Regions from separate parts of the Mycobacterium sp. NPDC051804 genome, predicted to be linked through region 1. Evidence: predicted binding sites of a transcription regulator. Region 1 holds the regulator's gene; each other region holds the start of a gene.
The links. The regulator LexA, encoded in region 1, represses DNA repair genes until DNA is damaged. The targets are predictions, from matches to a motif close to CGAACANNTGTTCG.
Positions count from the first base shown of each region.

Region 1 (5,201 bases):
CCGACGTGATCCGGATCCTCGCGGATCTGCCGGAGCCGACGGCATCGTCGGCCTTCGCGCGCACCCTGCGCGCCGTAGTGGACTGGCGCGGCCAAGTCGTCACAATGCTCGACCGATGTTATTTGACGCAATCCGTTCCCGTGCAATTGATTTGGGGAAGCGCCGACTCGGTGATACCGGTCAGCCACGCCCGCCTGGCACATGCCGCGATGCCCGGCTCACGGCTGGAGATTTTTGACGGCTCCGGTCATTTCCCGTTCCACGACGACCCCGATCGCTTCGTCGAAATTCTCGAGCAGTTCATCTGCTCCACCGATCCCGCGGTCTACGACCAGGACTATCTGCGCGGACTGCTGCGCACCGGCATCGAAGAGGGTGCGATCTCCGGCCCGGTCGACACGCGAGTCGCCGTTCTCGACGCCATGGATCACGACGAGCGTAGCGCGACCTGAGGACGCCGGCGCCGCCTCGGTAGCATCGGGCCATGGCCATCGACGTAACGGTTCTGCGGGTATTCACCGACGCGGAAGGCAACTACGGAAATCCGCTAGGCGTTGTCGACAACAGCACTGTCGAGCCCTCTGACCGCCAGCGCATCGCCACCCAATTGGGTTATAGCGAAACAATATTCGTCGATCTGCCGGAGAGCGGCTCCAATACGGCACACGCCCGCATCTTTACACCGGCAGTCGAGCTGCCGTTCGCAGGACACCCGACAGTTGGCGCGTCATGGTGGCTGCGCGACCAGGGATTCGCGATCAACACACTGCGGGTTCCCGCCGGCGTCGTGCAGGTCAGCTATGACGACGAACTGACGGCGGTGAGTGCGCGTTCGGAATGGGCGCCGGGCTTCGCGATCTACGACCTTGATTCAGTCGACGACCTGATGGCGGCAGATCCGTCCGACTACGCCGATGCGACCGAGCATTACCTGTGGACCTGGCTCGACAAATCCGCCGGAACGATCCGCTCCCGGATGTTCGCCGCCGATCTCGGCGTCCCGGAGGACGAGGCCACCGGTGCCGCAGCGGTACGCATCACCGACTACCTCAGCCGCGATCTGGAGATCGTGCAGGGCAAGGGGTCGAGGATCTCCACCCAATGGAGCCCCGAGGGCTGGGTGCGGGTCGCGGGGCGCGTCGTCAGCGACGGCACGAAACAGATCGACTGAGGCGCCAGTTCAGCTCTGGGCCGGCTGCGGAGACTTCTGGTGCTCGCGCAGCTCCTCGATGGCCCGCTCGAAGTCTTCTGCCGACGTGAATCCGCGGTATACCGAGGCGAAGCGCAGATAGGCGACCTCGTCGAGGTCACGGAGTGGGCCCAGGATAGCCAGACCCACCTCATTGCTGGGGACTTCGGGCGAGCCCGTGGCGCGCACGGCGTCCTCCACCTGCTGGGCGAGCAGGTTCAACGCGTCATCATCAACCGCGCGGCCCTGGCAGGCGCGGCGCACGCCCTTGACGACCTTCTCCCGGCTGAACGGTTCGGTGACCCCGCTGCGCTTGACCACCGCGAGCACCGCAGTCTCGACCGTCGTAAAGCGACGACCACATTCAGGACATGATCTGCGGCGGCGAATCGCCTGGCCTTCGTCGGTTTCCCGCGAGTCGACCACTCGGGAATCGGGATGACGACAGAACGGACAGTGCATCACCGCTCCTTCGCCGCACCACCAGACAACCAACTCGAACGCCTCTGAGCGTACCTGCGTGGCAGTTCGCGAGCCCAGGTTCGTGTTGATTGGGACATATCCGGTAGCTGTCCCGCCGAATGCCTTTGTGCGGCCGACATTTTCACCGCTCACAATGCACCGTCAGCTGATCGGCGCGATCAGCGTCTGGCCGGCGTGGATCGCCACAGTGTCGAGCTGGTTGAGTTCGCGGATCCGGTCGACGACGCGGCTCACCGGCGCGTCAGGTGCCACCCGGCCCGCCACCTGCTGCAGCGTCTCGCCCGTCTGCACCTGGACCACTGCGAGCCGATCCGGCACGGGGGCCGATTCGCCGACGACACCGCCGAACTGCGCCACCAATCCGAGCCACACGGTGATACCTGCGGCGACCATCGCCAGCAGGACTGTGGTGACCGGGGTGATGGGCCGGCGCCGGTGCGAAGCGCGCGAGACGAGGACGCCGGAGCTGCGGTACCGCATCGGTGCGCCGCCGGGCCGCCGCGACTGCGGCCGACGCCGTGCTCCGGTCGGCCGGTTCACCGGCCTGACCACCGATGTTGCCTGGATTTCCCGTGTGTCGAGAATGGTCATCTGTCTGCCTTCCGGTACAAGGTCGTTCGCTCTTGTGTTCGAACATACTCGCTCAGGTGTTCGATTAATAGAACATGTGATCGAACTGTTGCCAAACGATATCGGCACCCACCGACAAGTCCCGGCGAGCGGACCTGCGACCTCGCGGTCGTGCGACACGCCTCGAACACATGTTTGATTAATCGTCGGTCACGGGCTACCTTTGCGCCATGGACTCCAGCAGCGATACCCCGGGTGGCACGGACGGCACCGGCGGGCGCGGCGGGCTCGATACGGGGCTCACCGAGCGTCAACGCACCATCCTTGACGTGATCCGCGCTTCGGTGACCAGTCGCGGCTATCCCCCGAGCATCAGAGAAATCGGCGATGCGGTCGGACTGACGTCGACCTCGTCGGTGGCCCATCAATTGCGCACATTGGAACGCAAGGGCTATCTGCGCCGCGATCCCAACCGGCCGCGCGCCGTGGACGTGCGCGGTGCCGACAGCGGCGCCTCGATCATCGCCACCGACGTCGCGGGCTCGGACGCCCTGCCGGAACCGACATTCGTACCGGTGCTGGGCCGTATCGCCGCGGGTGGGCCCATCCTGGCCGAAGAGGCCGTCGAGGACGTCTTCCCACTACCGCGCGAGCTGGTCGGCGAGGGCTCGCTGTTCCTGCTCAAAGTGGTCGGCGACTCCATGGTCGACGCAGCGATCTGCGACGGCGACTGGGTGGTCGTTCGTCAGCAGAACGTCGCCGACAACGGTGACATCGTCGCCGCGATGATCGACGGCGAAGCGACGGTGAAGACGTTCAAGCGCACGCGCGGTCAGGTGTGGCTGATGCCGCACAATCCAGCGTTCGATCCGATTCCCGGCAACGATGCTGCCGTGCTGGGCAAGGTCGTGACGGTGATCCGCAAGATCTAGCGGGCCTCAGCGTCGGTGACGAAGCCGTTCACCCGCGCGAGTTCCTCACTCGCGAACCAGATTTCAGCGCTGGCATCGTCGTACGACGGACTGCCGGGCGCCCAGTACACACCTGACTTCGTATTCGCCTTGATCGGATAGCCCTCCGGCGCCTCGTTCGGGTCGTCCAGCGGCACCAGGAAGGCCACGTGTTGTGTCGGCGGTTCGTCGTCGATCTCGATCCGGGCATGGCGTCCGGTATCGGTGAACGGATCGCGCTTGACCGCTGCGGCCGCCGCGGCTGCGGCGATGGCCGCCTCGGCGGTTTGTATGCGAGTCGGCGCGGTGTCGACCGCGTCCGGGTCGTCGTCCTCGCCGGACTCGTCCGGCTCTTCCAGATTGGCCGGCTCGTCCTCGGAGGCGGGCGGCTCGCCCATCTCTACCGGGCTCTCCGAACTGCCCTCTGAAATGCTCGATACCGGCGATGGCAGACCCCAAAGATCTTCATCTTTGGGCGCAACGTCCGGCGTCAGATCATCGCTGCCGCGCGGGATCGAGCCCAATCCCCCGCTGGTATACCGATCGCCGAACATCGCCGCGGCGTACTCGTCGTCAGTGGTCGCCCGATCAGGGGCGCCTGCCGTGCCGTACGTGGCATCGGCGTCGCCGCTGAACCGGACGTCCTGCATCGCATACGAATCGTCGGGCGCGAAAGGATCTTCTTTCCTGCGCCGGCGCAGCATCAGTGCGAGCACGACCCCACCGATCAGAATGACCACCGGCACGAGCGCCAGCAGCCACCACAAGCTCGGTTTGAACCACTTGTCGCCCTTGGAATCTGAGGCCTGCGGGTTGCTCGGCGCCTCGTCACGCGGCTTCTGTCCCGGCACGTCGAGACCGGACAACTCAGACGCCAGATTCGCCGGTTCAGTGCTGAAGGTGTTCTTCGCGCCGTCCCATGAGATGACACCCCCGGTGAAGCGCTGCGTGACGACGTCGCCGGCCTCGGTCTGATCGGCCATCGGCGCACCCAACGTGCCCTTCGCACCGTCAAGTCGCTCCCAGGCCGCTGCCATCGCGCCCCGCACGATCACCGCGCCGTGGTCCGGCGTCCAGAAGATGACCGGCTTGTCGTCCGCCGCAAAGCTGGACATGCGGCTTGCGGTGGCCAGACCACCGTCGACCTCGCTGGTGATCGGGAACCCGAGATCCCCTTCCGGCCCGCCCACACTCTCGTACTTGGCCAACACCTGCCCGGTCACGACGTTCGCACCGGTGGCGGGCGTGTAGAAGATCGCGCCACCGGCAAAGTTCTGCCTCAGTCCGTCCTTGCCGACCGAGTACGGCGCACCGTCAGACGCGCCCAGCGGACCCATCGGCCCTCCGGCGGCACGCCGCGCGGCGTTGATCGCCGCAGCGGGATCGTCAGGAACTTGGAGGTCACCCAACTCTGCCGCCAACTCCGGCGGCACTGTCGTGAAGGTCTTCTTCCGGATGTCGTACGACAGCTCACCGCCGGTGAACGCCTGGGAGACGACGTCACCCTTGTAGACCTCGTCCTCGGCCGGCACCCCTAGTGTCCCCGCTGAGCCACCCAGCTTGTCCCAGGCCGCGTTGATCGGTCCACGGACCACACGTGCGCCGGTCGCGGGCGTAAAGAAGATCACCGGCTTGTCGGACGCACTGAACGTGGTGTTGCGGCTGTCGGGGGCCCGTCCTGGTCCCTCGTCGATGGTGGGGAATCCCAGGTCGCCATCGGCGGGGCCACCGAGAGACTCGTACTTCTCCAAAATTGCGCCCTGCATGATGCGGGCACCCGTTTCCGGGGTGAAAAAGATCTTGCCGCCAGCGAAGTTCTGGCCGAAACCCGAGCCGGCCGGGTAGACGTCGCCGTTCCTGGGCCCGAGTGTGCCGCCATCACCGCCGCTGGCCTCCCACGCAGCGGTGATCGCGGCGTTCGCATCGGCCTCCGGCTGCGCCGCTGCAACGGGTGCGAGCAATACAGCCATCGTCACTGCCAGCAAACTGATTGCGAGTCGATTGCGCAC
Region 1 is NZ_JBITCD010000002.1:94,046-99,246, forward strand. Features, by position in the region: gene ACIA48_RS06065 (alpha/beta fold hydrolase) at 1-452, shown strand, start outside; gene ACIA48_RS06070 (PhzF family phenazine biosynthesis protein) at 485-1,171, shown strand; gene nrdR (transcriptional regulator NrdR) at 1,181-1,651, opposite strand; gene ACIA48_RS06080 (LysM peptidoglycan-binding domain-containing protein) at 1,814-2,263, opposite strand; gene lexA (transcriptional repressor LexA) at 2,473-3,174, shown strand; gene ACIA48_RS06090 (hypothetical protein) at 3,171-5,201, opposite strand, start outside.

Region 2 (5,201 bases), on a different contig from region 1:
CGTCAGCAATAGCCTGCGACTGCGCCGGTTCAGGCCATCGCGCTAGTCAGCCGACCAACTCGGGGTGGAATTTGGCCGCCATGCGGCGCAGGCCGTCTTTCCAGTCGACGGTCGCGGGACCGATGAGCTCGCGCATGTAGGACACGTCCAGCGGGTTGCCGCGCAACGCCTGATCGCTTTCTTCGAATGTCGGCTCCGCGCCAACGAGTGAGCCCAAGAAGGTGCACCATTCCTGGATGCTGACGTACTGCTCACTGGCCCAGTTGACGGTTGTCGCCGGAACCGACGCCACCTCAAAGAGTTTCGGGATGGTGGCGATGATGTCGTCCTCGTGCATCAGGTTGTAGCGGGCCGGGCCCCCGGGCGGAACGGGGATCGGAGAGCCACCGAGCATCATCTCCATGTGGAAGAACGGCCACCCTCCGTTGTCGCCGTAAGGCACGTTGAGGCGGGCTATGACACTGGGCATGTCAAGCGCGCGCGCCATCGTGCGCACGACGACTTCGCCCGCGATCTTCGAGATGGAATACGTTGGGAACATTGGCTTGTGGTTGTCCCCCAGCGCCGTGCGTTCAGAGCGGGGGTCATCGTCGGGCGGATCGTAGACGGCTCCCGATGAGCAGTGCAGGAAACCCTTCGCCTCGCGGCAGTGCGCCATCAGGAGTCCGACCGATTCCGCGTTGGCAGCGAGATCCTTGTCCCACCTGCCGCTTTTGGCCACCGCCAGATTGATGACGTAGTCGAAATCGCTCGGAAGCCCGGTGAAGTCGCCGCTGGCGAGGTTCACCGTCTCGCAGCGAACGCCCGACTTCTCGAGGTCGGCTCGCCCCTCGGCGTCGGTGAAACGGGCAATCCCCCACACCTCGTTGTCGGCCGCAAGGGCCTTGGCGACCGGAACGGCGACCTGCCCGGTAGGGCCGGTGATGAGGATCTTCGAACCGCGCATCGGCTGATCGTAAGCGACCGCCGACGAACGACCGCCGTCGCATGTCTGCGGCATTCCACTGTGTAGTTGTCAAAGAGCGTCTCGGTGGCTTATGCCGCAGTCGGCATGGCGGTCAATGTGCGTCGTGCATGCGAACGCAGGTGCTGCGGCTCAGTGCCGGTGTCGTTGTGCGGGGGGATGAACCAGGGGTGACGATCGGCTCCGAGGTAGACCTGCCAGTCGCTGTGGTGGATCACTGTGTGGTGGCATCGACACAACATCACACCGTTGTCGACACTGGTGATTCCTCCTGTGCCCCAGGGCGTTATGTGGTGGGCGTCGCACCACGACACCGGTCTGCCGCAACCGGGGAAGGCGCATCCGAGGTCCCGCGTTGCCAGCGCCTTGCGGATTGTGGGTGGGAACAACCGTTGACCGCGCCCCACATCCAACGGCGCACAGTTCTGGTCGACCAGCACAGTCTCGACGGTGCTGTCACAGCAGATGAGTTCCGCGGTGGTGGCGGTGATCGGCCCGGCGAAACCGAGCGTGTCCACGGCCTGCTCGCCGAGCACCCCCACCGACACTCCTGCTGGCGTGATGGCGACGGCAGGCCGGATCAAGGTGACGTGCGGGAGCACCCCACCAGAAGTCGGGCGCCGCGAGTTGGACAGATATGTGCGTACCAGCTGACCGAACGCATCAGCGCGCCGCCGCCCGGTTGACCTCGGGTCCGGCGATCCGTCCGGCAAGGGTACGGGCCGACACAGTGGGTTCAACGCCGCAAACAGTTCTTCGCCGGTGAGCACATCGAGGTCGAGAGTGGCCCCGATCCGACCCTCGTCGTTCTGAATCAGGGTCATCTCGTTGAGGTCGGTGTTCTCAGCGACCGGCACCGCCCCCTCCCGCTGCGAGTGCGGTTGTGCCGAGGTCTTTGCGATGGCAATTTGCCGGGCCTTCGCGTTCACTCTCGCCGGCGTGGTCTGAATCATCAACGTGGTCACGATCTTCGACCGGTCCTGCTCCGACAGCTCCACCCGGGCACCCACACGTGCGACGCCTTGGCCGACCGCGTCTACGAACTCGATGCCGAGTCCCCCGAGACGCTGTTGCTGGGTCACTGCAGGCACCGTATGCGCGGCACGTCCGACGCGGACCGCCCGGTGGGCAGCCCCGGGGGCCACTCCCAGACTGGTCAGCAAGCCGGCTCCCGATCTCAGGTGTTGGCGGGCGGGGATGCCGAGGCGTTCGGCGGCGGCGGTCGCTTGTGCGATCACATGGTGGAGGAGATTGGTCGCGGCGACCGCGGCGACCAGGACCGCCAGCAGCGGCTGCTCATCGACCACCCGCCGCGGACAATCCAGCAGATGAAACAAGCTGCGGTCGGCGTCATCCTCAGGGACGGGCGACGGGGCGAGGTCATCGATGAGCTCATTTATGAAGGTGTCGAAATGCATAGCGTCCAAGGCGGTTACCCAAGCTTTCACGAAGAATGCGCACACGAGCAATGCGTGCGGGTGAAGCTCTCAGTTGCCCTTCCCGGGGAGAACTTCTTTTTCGAACTTGCGATCCACGCTACACCTGAATAGCCGCTTTGTCGAACATATGTTCGAATGATGCCTAGGGCAGGCCGAAAGCTAGAGAGTGGCGTTGACCGGTCCGAGCAACAAACAGTTGGGGTCTGTCGTGTAGTCGAAAATCGCGCTGCAACCCCTGCCGGACGACTCGTAGACCGTGCCTGGGGTGTAGGGCTCGAAATACACCTGCGCCGGGGCCGCATTTCTGGCGTTCGTGCAACGTTCGGACTGACCCTGGATGGACAGGCAGGCCACCCCGTACTTGGGTTTCCAGGGCGCGAGGCAACCGGCAGGAGTCAACGTGGCGGTCACCTTCGCCACGCCGTCGACCTGGACCACCTGCGGCGCCGACAATGTGAAGTTGCACGGACCCGGGTTCGGCGGCGGCTGGCCCTGCGCCACGGCCGCACCGGAAATTCCCGCGGTCAGTACGACCGTCGAGGTCAGACCCATCACCACCCGATTCATCTCTGGATCGTAAACCGGTGGCCACCGCTCAGTCGGTTGATCGGCGGACGCGGAAAAGCTTGACGTCCGACTTGATGCCCTTGAGGTGGCGCGCACCCGCGAAGGACCAGGTGAATCTTTCGTCGTCGCCGATGGCCTCGCGCGTCGACTCCGAGACGAGAACCGAACCGGGACGGGCGGCGCCGGTGACCCGGCTGGCGAGGTTCACCGGACTGCCGAACCAGTCGCCGGCCCGGCTGACGGCCATGCCCGTCGCCATGCCCGCCCGCAGTCGCGGGTAGTCGTCGTCGCCTTCCGTCGCATCCACCAACGTCATCACGGCCTCGAGCAGCGGTACCGGCTCGGGACTGACGAGCATGACTTCGTCGCCGATGGTTTTGATGAAGCGCACCGGCGGAACCGCGGCCTCGTGCGCGAGGTCGGCCAGGCGATGTGCGAGTCGTTCGAGATCCTGCGGTGGCACCACTTCGCCGAGGCGGGTGAAACCGACAAGGTCGGCGAAGGCGATGCTCACCAAGCGGGCGCCCGGTACTCGTTGTCCCTCCGCGATTTCCGATGCGCTGATGGCCTCGGTCTCCAGCAGATGTCGCAGCTGAAGGCGCAGCATCTCCTGGATCATCGGACCGAGCAACGGCTCCGCCTCGCCGACGAGCATCTTCGAGTTCTTCGCGACGCTCAACTCGGTGGCCGTCGGCTCGAGAATCTGGGCCAGACCGGCATACCGCATCACCTCCGCCGCTCGCGACAATCCGTCGGCCAGAAGGCGGGTGATCTGCACGAGCTGGTCGGGCTCGATGCCCAGTTCGATGAAGCGTTGCCCGAACGCCGCGGCTTCGGCATCTGCGCGCAACAGCGTGGCGGCGTCGGGATCGTCGACGGTCGGCAAGCCCATCGCCCGTTGCAGGCGTTGGAGCAGTTCCAGGTCGATGCCGGTCTTCTCGCACGTTTCGCGTGCCGACACGTACGTGCCGTCATCACCGAGGACCCGGCGCGCCGCGAGCAACATGGGCATGAACGACGTCCTGATCCGATCGACGGTGAAGCCTTCATCCAGCAGCCACTCGATCAGTTCGGCGCGCGCGGTACGGGCGCTGTCATCGAGACCGTCGAGCAGCCCAGATGCCTCGATGTCGAAATCCTCGGCCACCGATTCAACGTATACCGCGGCGTCGTGCGATATTCGGCTCCATGGCCGCGCCACAGCTGCATGGACTCCCGGCGATCGTCGGCGAGGGTGCGCACACGCTGATACTCGGCAACATGCTGAGCGTGATGTCGGTGGCGTCTCAGCAGTACTACGGCAATCCCCGCAACGCGTTCTGGCGGATCACCGGCGAGTTGTACGGCTTCGCTGCCGACGATCCGTACGACGATCGGACCGCCGCGCTCGTCGCCAACGGCGTCGCGGTGTGGGATGTGCTGAAGTCATGCAGGCGCGAGGGCAGCCTGGATTCGGCCGTCGAACCGGACAGCATGGTGCCCAACGATTTTGGAGATCTTTTCGCCGCGCATCCCGGAATCAGAAGAATTTTCTTCAACGGTGCCGCCGCGGAGAAGAACTTCAACCGTCTCGTCCGTCTCGCCCCAGACGTGCCTTATCTACGGCTTCCGTCGACGAGTCCGGCGCAGACCATGCGATACGAAGACAAGATGGCAGCCTGGCATCAGGCCATAACCGCACGTCAATAACGTTCCCGGCGGCGCCGACTGGCCCTATTCTCAGGTCAGCAGCAATGCAAGCAGGTGGGGTCGATGGCGGCAGCGGTGATTTGCCGGGCGTGCGGCGCACAACCGCGCGATGAAGCGCGCTTCTGTGACGCCTGCGGCGCCCGCATCGAGGCACCAGCAGCCGAGTACAAGCAAGTGACCGTGCTGTTCGCCGACGTCGTCCGCTCGATGGACCTGGCCTCGACGGTGGGCGCGGAACGCTTGCGCGAAGTCATGGCCGACCTGCTGGACCGCTCGACGGCAATTGTCACGCGCTACGGCGGAACGATTGACAAGTTCACCGGTGACGGCATCATGGCGGTATTCGGCGCACCAAACACTTTGGAGGATCATGCTTTCCGCGCTTGCCTGTCAGCCCTGGAAATCCAGAGTGACGTAGGTGCCACGCTGCCGCTGCGAATCGGCCTGAACTCGGGACAGGTGATCGCAGGCGAAATCGGCTCCACCACAGGAAATTACACGGCCATAGGCGAGGTTGTCGGCATGGCTCAACGCATGGAGTC
Region 2 is NZ_JBITCD010000006.1:541,045-546,245, reverse strand. Features, by position in the region: gene ACIA48_RS25505 (heavy metal translocating P-type ATPase) at 1-46, shown strand, start outside; gene ACIA48_RS25500 (NAD-dependent epimerase/dehydratase family protein) at 47-946, opposite strand; gene ACIA48_RS25495 (DUF222 domain-containing protein) at 1,036-2,412, opposite strand; gene ACIA48_RS25490 (hypothetical protein) at 2,563-2,970, opposite strand; gene ACIA48_RS25485 (adenylate/guanylate cyclase domain-containing protein) at 2,999-4,117, opposite strand; gene ACIA48_RS25480 (DNA-deoxyinosine glycosylase) at 4,159-4,659, shown strand; gene ACIA48_RS25475 (ATP-binding protein) at 4,723-5,201, shown strand, end outside.
Region 2: the regulator LexA is predicted to act here: its motif matches at 2,524-2,537, upstream of ACIA48_RS25495 (DUF222 domain-containing protein).

Region 3 (5,201 bases), on a different contig from region 1:
CGGGATGCACGTGCAGCGCGGCCAGCACAGGATCGATCTCGAGGCAGTCGATGCCCGACTCCTCGGTCGCCTCCCGCAGCGCGGCGGCGACGATGTCGGCGTCGGATTCCTCGCAGTGCCCGCCCAGTTGGAGCCACCGGCCGAACCGTGGATGCAGGGTGAGCAGTGCGTGTGTTCCACCGTGGTCGATCACCAACGCCGAACCGGTCACGTGCCCCGGCACGCACGCCCGCAGACATCCGTCGGGCCGCGCGGCGAGGAACGCCAGCACGGCATGGCGCAGGGTGTCCTGGGCGGGATCGGATGTCTGCCAATCGGTCAGCACCGCGACCGCGGACGCGTGCAGGGTCACTTGCGCACCAGCAGGCCATCCATCGGCACCGGATCGCGTGGTCCCGACTCCTCGGGCGGAAAGCCGATCGCGATGGCGCCCAAAGGTTCCCAATCGGCGGGCAGGTCGAGCTCGTCGCGCACCAGTTCGGCGGCAAAGATGGTGGACCCGATCCAGCAGCTGCCGACACCGCGGACCGCCAGTGCGACGAGCAGGGCCTGAACGGCTGCCCCGGCCGCGACGGTGAACATCGTGTGCTCAGCCGCGGTACGTTCGGCGTCGGGGTAATCGTGCGCACCGTCGGGCACCATGAAGGGGATGACGAGTTCAGGTGCGTCATAGAGGATCTGGCCGCGACGGACACGGCGCTCGACGGCATCGGCCGGACGGCCGTCGCCGGTGAGGTCCGTACGCCACTTCGCCTTCATCCGGTCCAGTAGAGCCAACCGCTTGTGCGGATCCTGTATCCACACAAACCGGACCGGCCGCGTGTGATGGGGCGCGGGGGCGGTGAGCGCTTCGGCGATCGCGGCTTCGATCAGCTCGGGGGCCACGTGTTCATCGCTGAAGGTGCGCACCGACCGCCGTAACAACTGGGCCTGGGTGCGGCCGAGCGCGATGGCCTCCTCGGTGCCCAGCCAGAACAGATCGTCCTCGCCGGCACGCACCAGGTCACGGGCCTTGGATCCGTCGTCCGGCAGGGTAAGCCCGCGCACCACGGCGACGGGAATGTCCGTCAGTTTGCCCTTCACGAGATCTGCGGCCGCGGCTATCTCGTCGGCGACCGCGATCTCGGTGACAATCAGCTCGTTGCCGTGCCGGTCCTGCGACCCTTCATAACCGTGCAGCACCCGCAGTCCCGCAGCGCCAATCGCAACGTCAGTCTGCCCGTTGCGCCATGCACGCCCCATGGTGTCGGTGACCACCACCCCCACGGTGACCCCGAGGCGGTCGCGTAGGCCGTCGCGCAGCGCGGCAGCACTGCCATCGGGATCCTTTGGTAGCAAAGCGAGTTCCGCTGAGTCGACGTTGGAACCGTCCACTCCGGCGGCCGCCTGTACCAGACCGATAGCGTTCTCGGTGATCAGTGTCTTACCCTTGCGTGCCAAAACCCGCACGGCCTCGGCGTCGATCAGTCTGCGCCGCAGGGTGTCTCGTTCTTCGGCATCGATGGGCGCATCGACGATGCGTCCCTCGCACTTGGACATCACCTTGCTGGTTACGACGAGGATGTCGTCGTCTCGAAGCCATGGTGTGGCTGCGGCGATTGCCGCGGCGAGATCGTCGCCGGGGCGGAATTCGGGCAACCCTGGCACAGGAAGTATTTCGACGGCTGCCGCGGATCCGTGCTCGGTCATTACCGTGGATCCACCTTGAGCCCGGCGAGATCCAGACCGGCGAGCACCATTTCTGCTGTCGTCGCCGGATCCTTCATCAACAGTGGCACGGTCCGCACCTCGACTCCGTCGATCTCGGCGTGATCTCCCTCGTGGATCAGCCATCCGTCGAGGATGCCGGTGCCGCTGCGGGCCCCGTAGTGGATGCCGACCGCTTCTGAGGTGCTGTCCACACCGATGACCGACAGGCATTCGTCGGCCATGCCGCGCAACGGCTTACCGCCGATGATGGGGGAGTAGCCAATGACCCGCGCCGCCGTCGTACGCAGTGCGCCGCGAATGCCGGCAATGTTCAGGATCGATCCGACGCTCACGACCGGATTGGAGGGGGCCACCAGTACGACGTCGGCGGTCTCGATCGCCTCGACGACGCCGGGGCCGGCGGACGCTGTCTCGGCCCCGACGAACGCGAAGCTATGGGTCTGAACCTGCGCGCGGTAACGCACCCACCACTCCTGGAAGTGAATCGCCTTCTTCTCGCCGTCCTCGGGATCGCTGATGACGACATGGGTTTCGCTGCGGTCGTCGCTCGCGGGTAACAATCGTGCACCGGGTGACCAACGGCCACATAACGCTTCGGTCACCTGTGACAGCGGATATCCGGCCCGCAACATCTGGCTGCGCACGAGGTGCGTGGCGAGGTCGCGGTCGCCGAGGCCGAACCAGGCGGGCTGCACACCGTAAGCGGCGAGTTCTTCCTTGGCATGCCAGGTTTCGTTGCGATGGCCCCAACCGCGGTCGGGGTCAATCCCTCCACCTAAGGTGTACATGCAGGTATCGAGGTCCGGGCAGATCCGCACACCGAACATCCACGCGTCGTCACCGACGTTGACGACGGCGGTCAACTCGTGGGCGGACGTGCTCCCGGAATCCTGGAACTGGCCCAACCCCAACAGGTGCTGTACGCCCAGCAGGAAGCGGGCGCCGCCTACGCCGCCGACCAGAACGGTGACCTTCACAGTGACCGACATTAGGCCGTCGCGCCCCGGCGAAGGCACGTGGCCGACGGTGTGACAGACACGCCGATATTCCGACGCGCCGAATCCGGGTCACGGAATGGTATGAATTTCTGTTCCAAAGCTTGACCACGGCTGCTAGCGCGTGTGTAATCACACCAGTGTCATTTCGCGGTTGGCCGGCCGGTTTCGGTGTCGCAGACCGAGATTCGATCATATGTTCGAATCTGAGATGGCCGCACAGAAAATAGTGGGGCTCAAGTTACGGATCTACGACATCAGGTGAGGAGGCGGAAAATGTCTTTTGAGTACAGCGATTTCGATCATGTGGTCCGGTTCGACGACCGGCTACTTGGCTCAGTGGACAGCGCGCCGCACACCAATACCGGACCGGCACCGTTCGAGACGCCACGGCGTCCCCAGTTAAGTCTGGTGCCCGCCCCGATTGATGTGCCGTCGGCAATCCCGGCAATGCCGGCAATGCTGACGCCGGAGGACGACCTCTGGCAAGAGAAGGCTTTGTGTGCACAAACCGATCCCGAGGCATTCTTCCCTGAAAAGGGCGGCTCGACCCGTGAGGCCAAGCGCATCTGCCAGGGCTGCGAGGTGCGTGACGCGTGCCTCGACTACGCGCTGGCTCATGATGAACGCTTCGGCATCTGGGGCGGGCTGTCCGAGCGTGAGCGCCGTCGCCTCAAGCGCGGCGTGATTTAACGCTTCTTCGCGCAAGCACTAGTCGCGATTTAGGCGGGTTGTCTACTCGTTCTCGATCGTGGGGTCGATAACGGAGGGTTCGACGCCCAGATAAGTGGCCACCTGCGCCACGAGGACTTCATGCAACAATTCCGAAAGTTCGACGGTGTCTTTCGCCCGTCGCTCAATCGGCTTGCGGAACAACATGATTCGCGCTCTGGTGGCGTTCCCGCGGACATCGACGCCTGCCGGGATCAGACGGGCTAGCGCGACCGGCCCGTCAGCGATGACCTCGGGTGGCCATTGCACACTTTCGGGATCCTTGGCCGCGATGCGCGGTATTTCGTCGACAGCGATGTCCAGCGTCGACAACCGATCCTGCCACCGGCGTTCGATTGGCTCATAGGCCTCCAGCACGGCCATGTCGAACAGCTCGGCGCGGCTGCGCCAACCAGGCACGGTCGGCGGAAGGAGCGGCCCGCGCATTTCGCGGCCGCGGCGTGATCGCTGGTGTCCGCGTTCGGCCACGGACAGATCGTAACGGTTGAAGATCGACGCTCCGATGGCGCGCGTGTCCGGCGGCTTGCGCCGTTTGCGCACGATAACCTCTCGCTGTGAACGTTCCCCGTCGCTGCTGCCGGCCCGGGTGCCCCCACTATGCGGTCGCGACGCTGACATTTGTCTACTCCGACTCCACGGCAGTCGTCGGCCCGCTGGCTACGGTGTCCGAGCCCCACTCTTGGGATCTGTGCGTGCTGCACGCCAGCCGGATCACCGCACCGCGCGGCTGGGAGCTGGTTCGCCACGCGGGTCCGCTGCCGTCGCACCCTGACGAGGACGACCTGGTGGCGCTTGCCGACGCGGTCCGCGAAGGGCGCGATATGGCGCCGCCGATCAACGGAGTGGCCGCAGGGTTTTCGGATCCGGTCACCGGTGTCCCCGGCGGCGCGCTGATGGCGCCGCCGGCCCGCAGGTCCGAGTCCAACGGACGCCGGCGGGGCCACCTGCGGGTGCTGCCTGACCCTCCCGAATAGCCGGGCACTCGGCGAGGACTAGCGGACATGCCTCTTTCATTCGACGGTTAGGCTGACGCAAGTAGTCCACGTCACAAGGAGTTATCTTGACGCGCTCTTCGCGCAAGCGCTCATCGCAGCCTCGTTCCTCTGCGGCTGTCCAGCGCGTCATCAAGGCGTATGACGTTCGTGGCCTGGTCGGCAAAGAACTCGATGAAGATTTCGTCCACGACGTCGGTGGCGCGTTCGCCCGGCTGATGCGCGATGAGAACGCCACTCAGGTTGTCATCGGCCACGACATGCGAGACAGCTCACCCGCTCTGTCGGAAGCCTTCGCCGAGGGTGTCGTCGCGCAAGGTCTCGATGTGGTGCGCGTCGGCCTGGCTTCCACCGATCAGCTGTACTTCGCCTCGGGCCTGCTGGAATGCCCCGGGGCGATGTTCACCGCGAGCCACAACCCGGCCGCCTACAACGGCATCAAGCTGTGCCGCGCCGGCGCGAAGCCGGTCGGTAAGGACACCGGACTCACGACGATCAGCGAGGACGTCATCGCCGGAGTGCCAGCGCACGACGGGCCCTCCGGCTCGAAGTCGGACCGCGACGTGCTGGCCGACTATGGCGACTTCCTGCGGTCACTTGTCAGCCTGGCCGGGCTGCGGCCGCTGAAGGTCGCCGTCGACGCGGGCAACGGGATGGCGGGCCACACGGCTCCCGCTGTGCTGGGCGAGATCCCGGCAATCACGCTCGCCCCGTTGTTCTTCGAACTCGACGGCACCTTCCCCAACCACGAAGCCAACCCGCTGGACCCGGC
Region 3 is NZ_JBITCD010000004.1:747,346-752,546, forward strand. Features, by position in the region: gene ACIA48_RS19055 (NUDIX hydrolase) at 1-352, opposite strand, end outside; gene ACIA48_RS19060 (coenzyme F420-0:L-glutamate ligase) at 349-1,689, opposite strand; gene cofD (2-phospho-L-lactate transferase) at 1,689-2,687, opposite strand; gene ACIA48_RS19070 (WhiB family transcriptional regulator) at 2,982-3,398, shown strand; gene ACIA48_RS19075 (metallopeptidase family protein) at 3,441-3,863, opposite strand; gene ACIA48_RS19080 (DUF3499 domain-containing protein) at 3,992-4,411, shown strand; gene ACIA48_RS19085 (phosphomannomutase/phosphoglucomutase) at 4,498-5,201, shown strand, end outside.
Region 3: the regulator LexA is predicted to act here: its motif matches at 2,895-2,908, upstream of cofD (2-phospho-L-lactate transferase).